One region of the Streptococcus himalayensis genome, then DNA from elsewhere that is predicted to be linked to it. Evidence: predicted binding sites of a transcription regulator. Region 1 holds the regulator's gene; each other region holds the start of a gene.
What was found. The regulator Rex, encoded in region 1, represses fermentation and respiration genes when NADH is low (regulators of the CRP and FNR family bind a similar motif). The targets are predictions, from matches to a motif close to TTGTGAANTANTTCACAA.
Positions count from the first base shown of each region.

Region 2: the regulator Rex is predicted to act here: its motif matches at 1,373-1,390, upstream of adhP (alcohol dehydrogenase AdhP).
Region 3: the regulator Rex is predicted to act here: its motif matches at 1,102-1,119, upstream of adhE (bifunctional acetaldehyde-CoA/alcohol dehydrogenase).
Region 4: the regulator Rex is predicted to act here: its motif matches at 1,309-1,326, upstream of BFM96_RS04625 (class II fructose-bisphosphate aldolase).

Region 1 is NZ_CP016953.1:1,777,420-1,779,625, reverse strand. It holds gene radC (RadC family protein) at 1-436, shown strand, start outside; gene BFM96_RS08310 (gamma-glutamyl-gamma-aminobutyrate hydrolase family protein) at 433-1,125, opposite strand; gene BFM96_RS08305 (redox-sensing transcriptional repressor Rex) at 1,144-1,788, opposite strand; gene BFM96_RS08300 (L-lactate dehydrogenase) at 1,981-2,206, opposite strand, start outside.
Region 2 is NZ_CP016953.1:209,841-212,046, forward strand. It holds gene BFM96_RS00920 (hypothetical protein) at 1-70, opposite strand, end outside; gene BFM96_RS00925 (LytTR family DNA-binding domain-containing protein) at 74-520, opposite strand; gene BFM96_RS11420 (hypothetical protein) at 862-960, opposite strand; tRNA gene BFM96_RS00930 (tRNA-Thr) at 1,209-1,281, opposite strand; gene adhP (alcohol dehydrogenase AdhP) at 1,416-2,206, shown strand, end outside.
Region 3 is NZ_CP016953.1:533,719-535,924, reverse strand. It holds gene BFM96_RS02615 (acyltransferase family protein) at 1-836, shown strand, start outside; gene adhE (bifunctional acetaldehyde-CoA/alcohol dehydrogenase) at 1,149-2,206, shown strand, end outside.
Region 4 is NZ_CP016953.1:962,938-965,143, forward strand. It holds gene BFM96_RS04615 (CTP synthase) at 1-1,011, shown strand, start outside; tRNA gene BFM96_RS04620 (tRNA-Leu) at 1,114-1,199, shown strand; gene BFM96_RS04625 (class II fructose-bisphosphate aldolase) at 1,368-2,206, shown strand, end outside.

The DNA of each region.
Region 1 (2,206 bases):
ATTGCAGGCTATGATGGAGATGGGGCGTCGAATTTGCAAGGCAGAGATGATCGAAAAAGAGCAAGTGGTGAGTAGCAGAGCTCTAGCTTTAAAGATGCAACAGGAATTGGGCTATAAAAAACAAGAGCATCTTGTAGCCCTGTATCTGAATCCTCAAAATCACATCATTCATCAACAGACTATTTTCATAGGGAGTGCGACCAGAAGTTTAGCGGAACCAAGAGAAATTCTACATTATGCAATCAAGCACATGGCGACCTCGGTCATTTTGGTTCATAATCATCCTTCTGGAGCTGTGCAACCAAGTCAAAATGATAATCTGGTGACCGAACAAGTAAAAAAAGCCTGCGACATGATGGGAATCGTTTTGCTCGATCACCTCATTGTTGCAGACAAACGGTATTATAGCTATCGTGAAGAAACCGACTTGCTCTAAAATTGATTAACGATATAATCAAATAGGGCTAATTCTTTTGGACGGTTATCAAAGAGAAACTCTGGGTGCCACTGAACGCCTAAAAAAGGGGTTCCATCTGTTGTTGTAACAGCTTCGATAATCCCGTCCTTAGGATCGTAAGCAATGATTTTCAGATTAGAAGCAAGATCCTTAATACTTTGGTGGTGGAAGGAGTTGATGTGTGAGATTTCTCCGTAAATCTCTCTAAGAATATTGTCAGGAGCTGTCGCTAGGCGTTGGCTAGTGTACTCTGCAGAACTATCCTGCCAATGATCTTCAATATCCTGATGAAGGGTTCCACCCATAGCCACATTAAAGAGTTGGGTTCCACGGCAAACGGTAAAAATGGGCTTATTTTGCCGTCTTGCTTCTTCGATTAAGGCTAATTCAAAGATATCGCGAGAAAGAAGATAGTCATCGCTTTCAATCGTTTGGGCTTCGCCATAGAATTCTGGTCGGACATTTTGCCCACCAGTAAGGATGAGTTTATCAATCATACTCACATATTCTTGGGCCGTTTCTTGATCGCCAATAGGAAGGATAATCGGAATACCTCCGACTTTTCGGACTCCTTCGACAAATCCTTTAGCAGCATAGCTCATCAATGCAAATTCCTCATCAGGATTGAGGCGTTCATTTCCAGAAATTCCGATAATTGGTTTTTTCATACAGATTGATTCTCGTTTCTAATCCTCTTTTTTCATAAAGTAGAGGAGAGTTTGGAGTTCACTCGTTAAATCGACATATTGAACGACAACATCCTTTGGAACTTGTAGGTGAACAGGAGAGAAACTCAGAATTCCCTTGACACCTGAATCGGTCAAAATCGTTGCGACTTCCTGCGCTTTGACGCTAGGAACTGTTAGAATAGCCGTTTTGACATCTGTTTGGCTTAATTTTTCTTTGATTTGGGAAATGCCATAAATCGGAATTCCATCTGGAGTTGTTGTTCCGACTTCTGGATGGTCATCGGTGTCAAAAGCAATGACAATCTTCATTTTATTGCGTTCGTGAAAACGATAGTATAAAAGTGCATGTCCCATATTGCCAATCCCAACCAGCATCACATTGGTGATGGAATTGTCATTGAGCAAATCGGCAAAGAAATTCATCAATTTTTTGACATCATATCCAAACCCACGACGCCCTAATTCTCCAAAATAAGAAAAATCACGGCGTACAGTTGCAGAATCAATTCCAATAGCATCGGCAATTTGTTTGGAATTGGCTTTTTCTATTTTTTCTGCATTGAATCGTTTAAAAATACGATAGTACAGAGATAGACGTTTGGCTGTTGCACGAGGAATTGTTGTATTCTTTTCTAATTTCATATTATCCCTCCAAATGATTCTAATACTATTGTATAGAAAGTTTGTGAAAATTGCAACTATAATCAAAAAAATTGTGAAAATTTCGCAAGTAACGAGAAGATCTCATACCTACGATCGTTTCATCAATCTGGATATAAAATAGAATGGATAAAAAAGAAGTTGGGTTTGAACTCCCAACTTCTTGTTTGTGGATTAGTGTTTAGCTGCTGATGCGAATTCTTCTTTTGAGAAAGCTTCGTCAATGATTGCTTTTAATTCAGCAGCAGAAGCTTGCATTTTTTGAGTTTCAGCATCGTTCAATGGGATGTTTACTGCACGAACGATACCGTGTGCACCAACGATAGCTGGTTGTCCGATAAAGACATCCTCCACCCCTTCATACTGACCTTCTTGGAATACAGAGAGTGGCAATACAGCA
Region 2 (2,206 bases), 710 kb from region 1:
ACCAAAAACCTCCAATTAAAATCGTCACCGCTAACAGCAGAAAAAGAATTCCAACTATATTTTTTTTCATATCCTACCTCATTTCTCGTAATTTTTCTTTTAGCAATTGGTAATAGTGCCGTGATACATGCACTTGCTTATGGGTTTTGTAGAAACTGATTCGACTAGTTCCTGAAAAGGACTTGTCTAGCGAATAAATCGCTTGAGTATTGGCAATAGTGGACTTGGAAATGCGACAGAAATAATAGGGCAAGTAGTCCTCCAATTCATACAGTTTAAGCTTTACCTCGTAGGCATCCTCGGCAGAATGTGCAAAGATTTTACTGCCATCTGTTTCAAAAAAGAGAATCTCCTCCACTCTCAAGAAGTATTCGCTCGTGCCCTTGTAAAAAATAAGAGGCTTTGCTATCATCTGCTGTAAACTTCTCTGAATGAGGGCCAGCTCCTCTCCAAATTGCGCCGTCCGAATCACCACCTCCGTCTCCGACAATGTCTCATCTAACTCTACACGAATCCGCACACAGATCCCCCCTCTCACTGCTTCATCCTTTGCTACCATTATAGCACCCCATCGACACAATACAAGAGGTTCTACGTAAGTGGTTAAAAATAGCCAGTAAGTGGTTGGGGTGAGCATAGAAAAAGGATTGGATGTTTCACAACCGCAATCCTTATCTAATTTATTGCTGATAAAAATAGAAAAAGCAATCCGATGACTGCTTGTAAGATATTTCTCATAAATAGCACACGGAATATACTCTGCCCACAAGGTCGGAAAAATCTCTAGCAAATAAAATCCCATAGCTTGATAAAACGCGTTCGTCTGATTATAGGCTTCATAGCAGCCCTTAGCCACAGTTTTCACCTGTAAAAACAAACACTTTTCTTAGCCCGCTCCCCTAAAACAGCTAACAGCCTGCGTCCAACTCCACGACGGTGCCTATTTTTCTTGAGTGCCATACAGTGAATTTCTGCACAATCAGGACTTGGATAAGAAAGAGTGATGAAACCCACTGTCTAATTATGCTCATAGACGACCCTCATAGGAAGCTTTCGTGCCTCTTGGCAATAAGCCTCGCTACTCTCTGGAATTCCAAACCATTCCTGTAAATCCGCCAAAATTTCCTTTGCCAAAAGGTATTTTTCATCACTATCGTAACATTTGATAATTTCTACGGTTATCCAACTTTAATATAAGTCATAAAATATGCCGATTATAGGGCTCGAACCTACGACCTACGCGTTACGAGTGCGTTGCTCTACCAACTGAGCTAAATCGGCTTTTCAGTCATATTATAGCACTTTCATCTCGCATGTCAAGTGATTAAAACATAAAATATAATTTTTGCAACCGTTTGCTTTTTCAAAAAGTTTGTGATATAATGAACATATCAAAACAAATTGGAGGAACCGTTATGAAAGCTGTTGTTGTAAATCCCGAATCTACTGGTGTAGAAGTTGTTGAAAAAGAACTGCGTCCACTAGAAGCTGGCGAAGCTCTGGTCGAAATTGAATACTGTGGTGTTTGCCACACAGACCTTCACGTAGCTCACGGTGACTTTGGCCAAGTTCCTGGTCGTATCCTCGGACATGAGGGCATCGGGATTGTCAAAGAAATCGCTCCAGATGTGAAAAGTTTGAAAGTCGGCGATCGTGTCAGTGTAGCTTGGTTCTTTGAAGGTTGTGGTGCCTGCGAATATTGTAATACAGGTCGTGAAACACTCTGCCGTACTGTAAAAAATGCTGGCTACTCTGTTGATGGAGGAATGGCTGAGCAATGTATCGTAACAGCTGACTATGCGGTCAAAGTCCCTGAAAACCTCGATCCAGCCCAAGCAAGCTCTATCACTTGTGCCGGCGTAACGACTTATAAAGCCATCAAGGAGGCTCAACTCACCCCAGGTCAATGGATTGTGATCTTTGGAGCAGGAGGACTTGGAAATCTAGCCGTTCAATACGCGAAAAAAGTCTTCAATGCCCATGTTGTCGCTGTTGATATTAACAATGATAAATTAGAATTAGCCAAACAAGTCGGCGCTGATATCGTCATCAACGGACGTGAGGTGGAAGATGTGGCTGGTCTTATCCAAGAAAAGACAGGCGGTGCTCATTCAGCTGTCGTAACTGCCGTATCAAAAGTAGCCTTTAACCAAGCGGTCGACAGTGTCCGTGCTGGTGGTCGTGTCGTAGCCGTTGGTCTTCCATC
Region 3 (2,206 bases), 1.0 Mb from region 1:
TCTCGACAACAATCTTATCGTTTAGCTTTGCGGCCTTGTCCTTTTATATCTTAGAGCCGATGATTGCAGGTAGAAAACCAAAACTCTTTGGTATGGAATTTGATTTTAGTGCAATGATCAAACCCCTGCTATCTCTATCCGTTTTATTGACAGTTGTTTTATTGGTTGTAGTCGCTCGTGCACCGAAAGTAGGTCCTTTTGAGACAGACTTGATGGTCAATGCTTTAAATCAATCAGACAAAAAAATGATGACAACCAGACGCCTGGCTGAAAATGCGAAAGCCTCTAAATTTGAAATAGCAGATGGCATGATGCTAATCGGAGACTCTGTTTCCTTACGTGCTGCGAAAGCCTTAGAAGAAGCCTTTCCAGATGCCCAATTAGATTCACAAGGAAGTCGTAATATTGCCCAAGCAAATGACATTTTAAAAAATTCCATAGAAAATGGAAACTTGGTTAAAAATGTGGTGATTACAACCGGTGTCAATGTCGTAAATAATTACGAAGAAGAATTGAAAAAAACGGTAGAAATGTTGCCGAAAGGCTATAGCTTGATTTTTGTGACCCCTTATGATGGAAATTCAGGAAGTTATGCAGATCCAATTGCCGAAAAACATAGACAGGTTGAATTAGCACTAGCAGAAGAATATGATTTTATCACAATTGCAGATTGGTATACAACCTCTAAAGAAAATCCACAAATCTGGGCAGGAAGTGACAATATCCACTTTGGTGGGGACGGAGATACAATGGCAGAGGGAGCTAAACTGTATGCTCAAACAATAAAAGAGGCTCTGAAAGAAGCTGCTAAAAAACCTGTTAAAGGTGGAAAATAATCGATTAAGGTTAGGAAACTGAGGAAACTCGGTTTTCTTCTACCGATATTATGAAAACGCTTACTAAAAATGGTGCCCTATTCCCAAGAAAATCCAGAAAATGAAATCTTGTGAAATAAAAAAATTTAAAAAATTATTTCACAAAATAGAGAGAAAAATATCTATAAATTAGTCTTTGGATAATTTTTTCACAAAGAAATCAAAAAAACTTTGTGAAATGTTCTTGAAAGTGTTTACAAAAGAATTAAAATACGGTATAATAATCTTGTGAAATAATTAACAAGGTCAAACCTTGAACCATTGGAGGAAACTATGGCTGATAAGAAAACAGTAGCACCAGAAGACAAAGTCTTGGCTGCCCAAACCCATGTGGATGAATTGGTCCAAAAAGGGCTTGTCGCATTGGAGCAAATGCGCACCTTGACGCAGGATCAGGTAGACTATATCGTGGCAAAAGCCTCTGTTGCAGCGCTGGATGCCCATGGAGAATTAGCGCTTCATGCTTTTGAAGAAACAGGGCGCGGTGTTTTTGAAGACAAGGCAACAAAAAACTTGTTTGCCTGTGAGCACGTTGTCAACAACATGCGTCATACGAAAACAGTTGGAATCATTGAAGAAGATGATGTCAATGGTTTGACCTTGATTGCAGAGCCAGTGGGAGTGATTTGTGGGATTACTCCAACGACAAATCCAACCTCAACAACGATTTTTAAATCTTTAATTTCCTTAAAAACTCGTAATCCAATCATCTTTGCCTTCCATCCATCTGCACAAGCCTCTTCAGCTCATGCAGCTCAAATTGTTCGTGATGCAGCTATTGCGGCAGGTGCTCCTGAGAACTGTGTTCAATGGATTACTCTACCATCTATGGAAGCGACTTCTGCCTTGATGAATCATGATGGCATTGCAACGATCCTTGCAACCGGTGGAAATGCCATGGTAAAAGCGGCTTATTCTTGCGGCAAGCCAGCTCTTGGGGTAGGTGCGGGGAATGTTCCTGCATATGTCGAAAAAACTGCTAATATTCGTCAGGCAGCTCATGACATTGTTATGTCTAAATCCTTTGATAACGGTATGGTTTGTGCCTCTGAGCAAGCAGTGATTATCGACAAAGAAATCTACGATGAATTTGTCGCAGAATTCAAATCCTATCATACGTATTTTGTAAATAAAAAAGAAAAAGCCTTGCTAGAAGAGTTCTGCTTTGGGGCAAAAGCCAATGGTAAAAACTGTGCCGAAGCGAAACTCAATCCAGATATTGTCGGAAAATCAGCAGTCTGGATTGCGGAGCAAGCAGGATTTAGCGTACCAGAAGGAACTAATATCCTTGCAGCAGAGTGTAAAGAAATAGGCGAAAAAGAACCGCTAAC
Region 4 (2,206 bases), 810 kb from region 1:
TTGCGCGGACTTGGCATTCAGCCAAATATGTTGGTGATTCGGACAGAAGAGCCGGCTGGTCAAGGCATTAAGAATAAATTGGCTCAATTTTGTGATGTGGCACCAGAAGCAGTGATTGAGTCGCTTGATGTAGAGCATTTATATCAGATTCCGCTCAATTTGCAAGCGCAAAACATGGATCAAATCGTCTGTGACCATTTGAAGATTGATGCGCCAGCAGCAGACATGACAGAATGGTCTGCTATGGTGGACAAGGTCATGAACTTGAAAAAACAAGTAAAGATTGCCTTGGTTGGAAAATATGTGGAATTGCAAGACGCCTATATCTCTGTCGTAGAAGCTTTGAAACATTCTGGCTATGCCAATGATGCGGAAGTGAAGATTGATTGGATCAATGCCAATGATGTGACGGCGAATAATGTAGCTGAATTGTTGGGACATGCGGATGGTATTATCGTACCTGGCGGATTTGGTCAACGTGGAACAGAAGGAAAAATTCAAGCCATTAAATATGCACGCGAACAAGATGTGCCAATGTTGGGGGTTTGTCTTGGAATGCAGTTAACCTGTATCGAGTTTGCCCGCCATGTTCTTGGACTTGAAGGGGCAAATTCTGCAGAATTGGATGCAGCAACCCCGTATCCAATCATTGATATCATGCGTGATCAAATCGATGTCGAAGACATGGGCGGAACGCTTCGCTTGGGATTGTATCCAACCAAGTTGAAAAAAGGAAGTCGTGCCGCAGCTGCCTATGACCATCAAGATGTTGTCCAAAAACGCCATCGTCATCGCTACGAATTTAACAATCAATTCCGTGAAACCTTTGAAAAAGCAGGCTTTGTATTCTCTGGTGTATCACCTGATAATCGTCTGGTCGAAATCGTGGAAATTCCTGACAATCAATTCTTTGTGGCATGTCAGTATCACCCAGAACTCTCCAGTCGTCCAAACCGTCCAGAAGGCCTATACACTGCCTTTGTAACAGCAGCGGTGAAAAATAGCCACTAATCTTTGTGCCTTAACAGTAAGAAAACATGAAAATGTGAAAAAAGTTGACAAAATCTCTTGACAAGAGAGTCAATCCTTGATATACTGTTAAGGTACTCAATCGCGGGGATGGCGGAATTGGCAGACGCGCAGGACTAAGGATCCTGTGACCGCTTTAGGTCGTGAGGGTTCAAGTCCCTCTCTCCGCACTAATGAAGGCTGGTTTATCCAGTCTTTTTTCTATTGTTGCTGAAAAAAGACAAAATCAAGCATAGTAAACGTTTTCAGCTTGTGATAAGACTAGCATTTTAGATGAAAAAGTGATAAAATAAACAATGTAAGTGGGAAACCCACAAAAATTAAGAGGAGGCTAGAAAATGCCAGTCGTTTCAGCAGAAAAATTTGTCCAAGCAGCTCGTGACAATGGTTACGCAGTTGGTGGATTTAACACAAACAACCTTGAGTGGACTCAAGCAATTTTGCGTGCAGCAGAAGCCAAAAAAGCTCCTGTTTTGATCCAAACTTCAATGGGTGCAGCAAAATACATGGGTGGTTACAAAGTAGCTCGTAACTTGATTGCAAACCTTGTAGAATCAATGAACATCACTGTTCCAGTTGCAATTCACCTTGACCATGGTCACTATGAAGATGCTCTTGAGTGTATCGAAGCTGGTTATACTTCAATCATGTTTGATGGTTCACACCTTCCAGTTGAAGAAAACCTTGAAAAAGCACGCGAAGTTGTTAAATTGGCACATGCAAAAGGAATTTCAGTTGAAGCTGAAGTTGGAACAATCGGTGGAGAAGAAGATGGTATCGTAGGTACTGGTGAGCTTGCTCCAATCGAAGATGCAAAAGCAATGGTAGAAACTGGTATCGACTTCTTGGCAGCAGGTATCGGTAACATCCATGGTCCATACCCAGCAAACTGGGAAGGTCTTGACCTTGATCACTTGAAGAAATTGACAGAAGCTGTTCCAGGTTTCCCAATCGTACTTCACGGTGGTTCTGGTATTCCAGATGAGCAAATCCAAGCAGCTATCAAACTTGGTGTGGCAAAAGTTAACGTAAATACTGAATGCCAAATCGCATTCTCAAATGCAACTCGTGCATTTGCTCGTAACTACGATGCAAACGAAGCAGAATACGATAAGAAAAAACTCTTTGACCCACGTAAATTCTTGGCTGATGGTGTGAAAGCTATCCAAGCCTCTGT